DNA from 2 places in the Paenibacillus sp. 7541 genome. Region 1 is predicted to be linked to the other one. Evidence: riboswitches for the same ligand, from Rfam matches in the RefSeq annotation. Region 1 holds a riboswitch; the other holds the start of a gene.
The links. A riboswitch is a leader RNA that binds a small molecule or an ion and turns the genes downstream of it on or off. The one in region 1 is predicted to bind cyclic di-AMP.

Region 1 (3,745 bases):
TCATTTTCAGCGCGCTTAACAGCTGCGGCAGCACATCAAGCACATAATTCCAATCCCACATCTCTATAGCCTCCCCGCTGTCAATTTCCGCTCAAGCAGCTTCACACCCACGGAGACCAGTGTTGCCATGACAAAATACATCAGCAGCAGCAAAATCAATATTTCCGTCGTCCAGGAGATGTAGTTGTTGCGGAGCACCATCGCCTGGTACGTAAGATCTGCCATCGTGATGAAATACACCAGCGACGTCGACTTGATCAGCTCCACCAGCTGATTGCCAAATGGCGGCAGCATGCGCAGGGAGGCCTGGGGAAGTATGATGTTCCACATTCGCTGCCACGGCTTCATATTGAGCGCCACCGCCGCTTCCCACTGTCCCTTCGGCACCGCAAGAATCGCACTGCGGACAATCTCGGAGCCGTATGCGCCGAAGTTGAGTCCGATCGCCAGCACGGCCGCTGCCATCTTCGGCAGCTCGATCCCGATAAACGGCAATGCAAAGTACAGCCAGAACAGCTGCACCAGCAGCGACGTTCCCCGGAATACTTCCACGTACACCGCCATCACCGTCCGCACGATCCACAGTTTGGACAGGCGCCCCAAACCGGCAATAAAGGCTGCGACAATGGCTAGCACCGCGGATAGCAGCGCCACGATGACGGTGATCTCCGCGCCCTTCAGCAGGGTAGGCAAAAATTCAATCCAAGACGATGGCATTTTATTCCCCGCACGCTGCGACTGCCGTCATATCGCCAGGAAGCTCATCCTCGGTAAATCCGAATTCCTGCAAAATCTCCAGCAGCTCGCCAGACTCCTTCATCTTCTGCAGCTCCGCATTGTAAGCCTGTTGGAATTCCGTGTCGGCCTGACGGAAAGCCGTGGCACCGTATCCGCGTACGCTCTCCCCGTCGATGACCGGCTGCTCGAAATCGGCGACCCGCTCAATCTGATCATCACTAGCCGAATCCAGCATCGCCTGCAGCGATGGACCCGTCATCGTAATCGCTTGAACCCGGTCGGCCTGCAGTGCGCTGATCGCGGACGCCTGGTCCGGAACCTGGATGATGCGCTCGGATGGAATCCCCGATTTCTCCATGTAGCCGATCTCCACAGCACCGGTCATGACGGCAACCCTCGCTTCCTCGTTCGCAGCGATATCCTCGTAGCTGCCAAGGTTCAGCGGGTTCCCCTGCTTCACGGCCAGCGCTTCGCCGATGCTGTACTCCGGATCAGCGAACAGGACAGCCGAGCAGCGGTCGGGCGTGATGAACATCCCGGCCGTGATCATGTCAAAGCGGTTCGCCTGCAGCCCGGCGATCAGCGAGCCGAATTCGGTAAGCTCCCCCCGCATTTCCCCAACGCCAAGCCGCTCGAGAATGACGCGGGCGATCTCGACCGCCTCCCCTGTCAGCTCGCCATCGGCCGTCTGATAGGCGTAAGGCTTCTCGTTCGCGAAGCCGACCGTAACATACCCTCTCTCGATCGCCTTCTCCAGCGTGCTGCCTTGATCCCCGCATGCTGCAAGCACGCTAACCAGCACCAAACTAAGCAACAACAGAGCCACTTTTTGCAATTTCAAACCTTCCCACAACCTTTCTTGAAATCTGTGAATGCCTGTTTTAGGCATGAATAAATAAACCTAGTAAACTCATATTTCAACTAGGTTTTCATAGGGTCAAAATCCGTTTCAACGCTCCCATTATCCAGCGTTAATAATCGACTTTTCCTTATACTCCACGTCACTTGTACCGCCTGTGGATATGCATATGGACTTGCTTGGCGCTTACTCTACGCCCGGTTGATTGCCACCTCCTCTTCTTAACCAACGAAAAAAGACCTCTTGCAGGGGGATCCGAACATAGCTCCGCCAGCATGGGGTCAATGAAAAGAGAAAAGGCCCCTGTTCCATAGAATTAAGGGCCTTGGTATCAATCTCAATTATGTAATAAGACCCATCCACTGCTGACGAGGTTAGCTGACGGACTCGGGTAAGATGGTACCCTACACTTGACAATCAAGTGACTCGCCCCTAAAAAAACTGGTTCCCCCGCTTTCCGGACTTAAGCAACCGGAAACTAAGCGTGTGTTCATAATACAGGGAATGCTAGGAAATGTCAAACCGATCCAGCCCTTTAAGCGGTGAAGGATCGGCTGAAAACCGCATCACACAAGGCATTCCGCAAACTTAAAGAATTCATTGACGGGGTGTTCATCCCCCCTATAACTGCTCCCATCTCTCCTTGAAGAACAGCTCGTAAATCCGGCTGATCAGAATTTTGAGAATCATGTAAACCGGAACGACCAGCAAGACTCCGATAATGCCAGCCAGGTCCTGTCCGACCAGGACAAGCACAATGATGGTGATCGGATGAATGTCCAGCTGCTTGCCAAAAATATACGGACCGATCAGATTATCCTGTATCTGCTGGGCCACCAGAATGATGACAAGCGACCATATCGCGGTGGATGGCGACTGGATCAAACCAATAATAATGATCGGGATCGAGGACACGATAGCCCCGATAAACGGGATGAAGTTCGCAATGACCGCAACGACCGTCAGCAGCAGCGCATACGGAAGCCCAATAATGAGGAAGCCCACATACATCAAGACCCCCAGTGCAAAATTGACAATCACCCTACCTACGATGAAGCCTTTGAGCGCACTGTCGATTTCACCAAGCACCGACGCGCCGACTTCCTTGAAACGGTTCGGCAGAAAGCGGACGATCAGCTCGCCGAATTTGCCGCCCTCCTTCAGCATGTAGTACAGCAGGATCGGGAAGATGAACATAATGATCGCAAATTCCGATATAATTCCCACCAAATTCACGACATATTCCGTCAGGAACGTAAAGCCTCGGTTCAAATATTCTGTCAGCGTCGTTAACGGATTGAAGCCTTCCGGAAACACACCTTCCAGGAAGCCGCTTTGCTCCAGCTCCAGCATCTTCTTGTTCAAGGCAGCGAAAATCGCCGGCGCATTGTCCACCAGGGCAATGATCTGCGCTTTAAGAGAGGGCCAGACCCCGATGAGAAAGCCGACCAGGATCCCCCCAAACACAACATAGAGCAGCAAAATCGCCAGCGTCCGGTTCATCTTCTTCCTCTCCATTAGAGCCACCAGCGGCCTCAGCAGATAATAGAAAAAACCGCTCAGCATCAGCGGAACGATGATCACCGAAATAAAGGATAATAGAGGGTTGAATATGAAGCTGACTAACGAGCAAAGGTAAATGATAATCAGAACGAGAATAACGGCAAAACAGAACTTAAAAAACTTGTTCATCTTCAGCAATAGCGACTCCCCATCTCCTTATGTTTCAATTATCGTATCATGCAGAAGACCGGCTTTTCAAACGGCAGCGAAGAAGCGGGATACACATCCTTCTTGCCGCCTCAATTGACGCTCAATCTCACGGCCCATTTGGGTGCCGGATATATACTTCTTGTAACAGCTCCAGTATAATATGAAGCGTTATCCGGACAAGGCTGAAAGGTAGGGGGAACTTTTTTCATGGATGTTACGTCCATCATCATTAGCTTCATCTTCGTCCTTAATATCGCATTGGCCGTGATCGTTGTGTTTCAGGAGAGGCGGGATGTCGGCTCGACATGGGCCTGGCTGCTCGTTCTATTCTTCATTCCGGTACTCGGATTCGTGCTGTACCTGCTGTTTGCTCAGAATTTGCGGCATATCCGCCTGTTCCACTGGGATGATCTCCAGAAGACCGGTATTGAGAAG
Region 2 (3,745 bases), on a different contig from region 1:
CGTTCGCAAAGTGATCGACATTGCAACGCTTACAGGCAATATCGGCACGGCGCTTGGACTTGAGCTTGCCGGCATATGGGGCGATGAAGAGATCACGCGTGATCTGGTTGAGATCGGGGAGCGCAACGGGGAACGGCTGTGGCCGATGCCGCTCGTGGAGGAATATGTGTCCGACCTGCGGAGCGATTATGCTGACCTGCGCAATGTCGGTGCCTCGCCGCTGGCCGGAGCGATTTCAGCGGCGCTGTTCATCCGTCATTTCGTGGATGAAGACATGCAGTGGGTTCATATCGATATGGCTGGAACCGTTCAGTACAAGCGGGAGTATCCTCACGTGGCGGCCGGGGCGACCGGATATGGTGCCCGGCTGCTGGCGGATTATGTACAGAAGCAGTTTCCGTCCCCAGTGAATCCTGCTTCGGATAGGAGGTGAGGAAGGGCATGCTGCTGGAAGTCATTGCAACCTGTGTCCAGGACGCGATCACCGCCGAACATAGTGGCGCAGACCGGCTGGAGCTGATCACCGCCTTTACCGAAGGAGGGCTGACTCCTGGGATCGGTATGGTTCAAGAGGTTGTTCGTGCGGTTCAGATTCCGGTTCATGTGATGGTTCGTCCACACAGCCGTTCTTTCATCTACGATGCGTGGGACATCGCGACGATGGTCGCGGAGATCAAGGCGATTCGCAGCACAGGTGCTGCCGGAATCGTGCTTGGCGCGCTGACGGAGGACGGGATGATTGACGAACGCGCACTGGAGCAGATGCTTGCTGCAAGCGGAAGTTTGCAGGTTACTTTTCATCGGGCGTTCGATGAGCTGAAGGATCAGATGTCGGGGCTGGAGGTGCTGAAACAGTACGCTCCGGTTACGCGCATTCTGACATCGGGCGGCAAGCCGAAAGCGTGTGATGCCGTTCCGAGAATTCACCAGCTGGTCGAAGCGGCGCAGGACAGCCATATCCGGATCTTGGCGGGCAGCGGCTTGAGCCGGGCGATGATCCGGGATTTTGTTGAGCAGACGGGCGTATCCGAGGTGCATTTCGGGACATCGGTTCGTTACGGGCAATCGGCGCTCGCGCCGATTCACCCTGAAGAGCTGCGACGGGTTGCAGCCGCGCTGCAGCCGCTGCGCGAGTCAGCGAAGTGAAGATCTGACTTCGCTGCAGCCGGAAGAAGGACGGCAACAAGGCCATTCGAAGGTATCGAATGGCCTTTGTTCCATTGCAAATAATCTGAATTATGGGTATTCAGGACGGGGCGCTGCGCTGTGCAAGGATCGTTAGCAGGGTTAAGTTGATTCATTGGTTAGCCCGGTTAAAGGCCCTTTGAAAGGCGAAATTAAAAGGTTAGTTAAAAGTCAGTTGAATTTTTGTAAACAACAAGAAAGTTTCATAGAGTAACACAATTGTCATGTTTTTTAACCTTGTATTAGGCGGCCGATGGGCTTCGTTTATAGTGGAATCGACACGATAAAACAATTGTCGGACAATTCCAAGGATATTATTGACATTATGCGGGCTTGTATACTATATTAGAGAAGGTTACAAAACGTTAATGAATTTTTGCCGAATTTCGTCTGTAGAAAACGGGGGAACCATTCCGGGTGAATTATTCCCATGCTTTGCATTGAAGGGAATATAGGGAGCCTTCTACCGAACCCTTAGCTAACTCCGTAGGCATCGAAGGGAGTATGTATCTTTTGAAGAAGTTGGTTATTTCTTTATTAGGGTCTGCGATTATTTTTTCTTCTGGTGCCATGACCGCATTTGCGAATGAACAGCCAAGCTTTCAACGCGAGGTCAAACAGCTGGTGGGTACTCCTTATAAGTGGGGTGGATCAACTCCTCAAGGGTTTGATTGCTCCGGATTCGTATTATACATATTTAGAAATTTCGATCTGAATTTGCCTCGTACATCTGAAGGCCAAGCCAAAGTCGGCGAGCATGTCGATAAAGATGATTTGCGTGTAGGAGACCTTGTCTTTTTCAACACAAGCGGTAAGGGGATCTCCCATGCAGGCGTTTATATCGGAGATGGACAATTTGTACATGCTTCCAGCAGCAAAGGGGTCAGAATCAGCAAACTGACCGAATCCTATTATCAGACCCGCTACGTAACGGCTCGGCGCGTGCTGGATCAGGAAAGTTATGCGAAGCTGGTGGGTGTGGCAAGCTAATTCGTCTACATATGAATTGTGACATAGAAGGACCGGCGAAGATATGTTAGCCGGTCCTTTCCTGTTGGCAGATTTCATAATCAAGAGGACAGGTTATAATAAGAAGCAGGAAGTGGAAGCAGAGAGCAACCATTGGGAAGAACAGCAGGGAGGGAGCGCATTGATCAAGTGGTGGAGGAAATGGATCAAAGGGGATGAAGCAGGGAAGACAAGCGAACCTGAGTCTAAGGAGGCTGGGGAAACGGCGCAGCCGGTAGGCGAGGCGGTCGTCGAACTGCGGGGCCGCAATGTTCAGCGCAAGGTTGTACCGGTCACCGGTCTGACGATTCTGGAATTGGCAGAGAGGAATGAAGTGGATTGGAATTCTTTCTGCAAGCGGGGAACTTGTGCGCGCTGCCGTTGTCTAGTCATCGAGGGAGCCGAGCATTTATCTGAACCGAACCTGGCGGAGGAGCGCAGGCTTGATCCGGAGGAGATTGATGAAGGCTACCGGCTTGGGTGCCAGAGCAAGCTTGCCTCCACCGGTGCTGTGATCATTAAGCATGCACCTTATTTTTGAGTGCGGTAGAACAAGGGCTGAAGCAAGGGAGAAGCGGATGCGGCATCTGATTCTCCCTTGCTGTTTTTGTTTATAGAAGCCGGGCCGATCATGGCAGAACTGATGCATCAAACCGGAGCACCTCCAGCAGCACTGGGGTGCCGGCTTGCAGGAGGTCGCCTGGGGAGGAGATGGTGAGTGCGGTGCTTGTAACAGAATAGATGGCCGCCTCCTGAACGATTCCGTTGATGTATAACCGCGAGTACCCGCTGGGAGTCACGTCCATGATACTGGTGACCGGCGCTCCGCTATTGTCCGTGAATTGACCGGCATTGATCACGAGCGGCGGGTCCAGCGGAACCGGCGCTGCGGTGGTATAGAAGTACCGCTCCAGCATGGGCAAAACAACGATCTGAGGGATGAGGGCGGAGCCTGGTATTCCCTGAGGCCCTTGCGGACCTGGGGGTCCTGGCGGTCCCTGAGGGCCTGGCAGTCCTGGAGGACCCAGCGCTCCGGGAGGACCCGGTCCGCCTGGCTGTCCTGGTGGTCCCGGCCAGCCGGCATCTCCCTGATTGCCGGGAGCACCGGGCTGACCGGGAGGACCGGATAGGCCTGGCATGCCTGCGGCTCCCGGAGGCCCGGCAGATCCGAGAGTTCTCCATTCCGTGCGGGAACGGCCTTGCCGGGGCCGTCTTCGGGAACAGAGGCGCCGTTTGCTTCGCTGCCCACGCTTCTTGATCTTGCAGCGGCGCAGGGATCTTGCTGCGGTCTTGCTAACGCATTGGCCCAGATAAATCACCTCCTCCTGTCTGTCTTTACGGTAACATATGCGCGGACCCCGCTATCGGAATAGACGTCCACATAGGCCGATGGAATATTACCGAAAAACTTGCAATGAATGATAGAATCTAGTTTGTTGTCTGAATCCAAAGTCGGTGATCGAACATTTAATAAGATAGCAGCATCCTAAGCTGCTGATCGTAAACACGCATATTTCTGGATAGGGAAGGGGGAAACCGCATGCCTGTTATC

Region 2: another riboswitch for cyclic di-AMP. It lies ahead of CHH75_RS18000 (C40 family peptidase); the one in region 1 lies ahead of ehuB (ectoine/hydroxyectoine ABC transporter substrate-binding protein EhuB).

The regions. Positions count from the first base shown of each region.
Region 1 is NZ_NQLZ01000026.1:19,889-23,633, reverse strand. Features, by position in the region: gene ehuD (ectoine/hydroxyectoine ABC transporter permease subunit EhuD) at 1-61, opposite strand, end outside; gene ehuC (ectoine/hydroxyectoine ABC transporter permease subunit EhuC) at 64-717, opposite strand; gene ehuB (ectoine/hydroxyectoine ABC transporter substrate-binding protein EhuB) at 719-1,573, opposite strand; cyclic di-AMP (ydaO/yuaA leader) riboswitch at 1,946-2,092, opposite strand; gene CHH75_RS16130 (AI-2E family transporter) at 2,219-3,298, opposite strand; gene cls (cardiolipin synthase) at 3,518-3,745, shown strand, end outside.
Region 2 is NZ_NQLZ01000029.1:113,925-117,669, forward strand. Features, by position in the region: gene CHH75_RS17990 (leucyl aminopeptidase family protein) at 1-433, shown strand, start outside; gene CHH75_RS17995 (copper homeostasis protein CutC) at 442-1,146, shown strand; cyclic di-AMP (ydaO/yuaA leader) riboswitch at 1,553-1,693, shown strand; gene CHH75_RS18000 (C40 family peptidase) at 1,699-2,175, shown strand; gene CHH75_RS18005 (2Fe-2S iron-sulfur cluster-binding protein) at 2,240-2,734, shown strand; gene CHH75_RS18010 (DUF4183 domain-containing protein) at 2,823-3,332, opposite strand; gene CHH75_RS18015 (DUF4183 domain-containing protein) at 3,734-3,745, shown strand, end outside.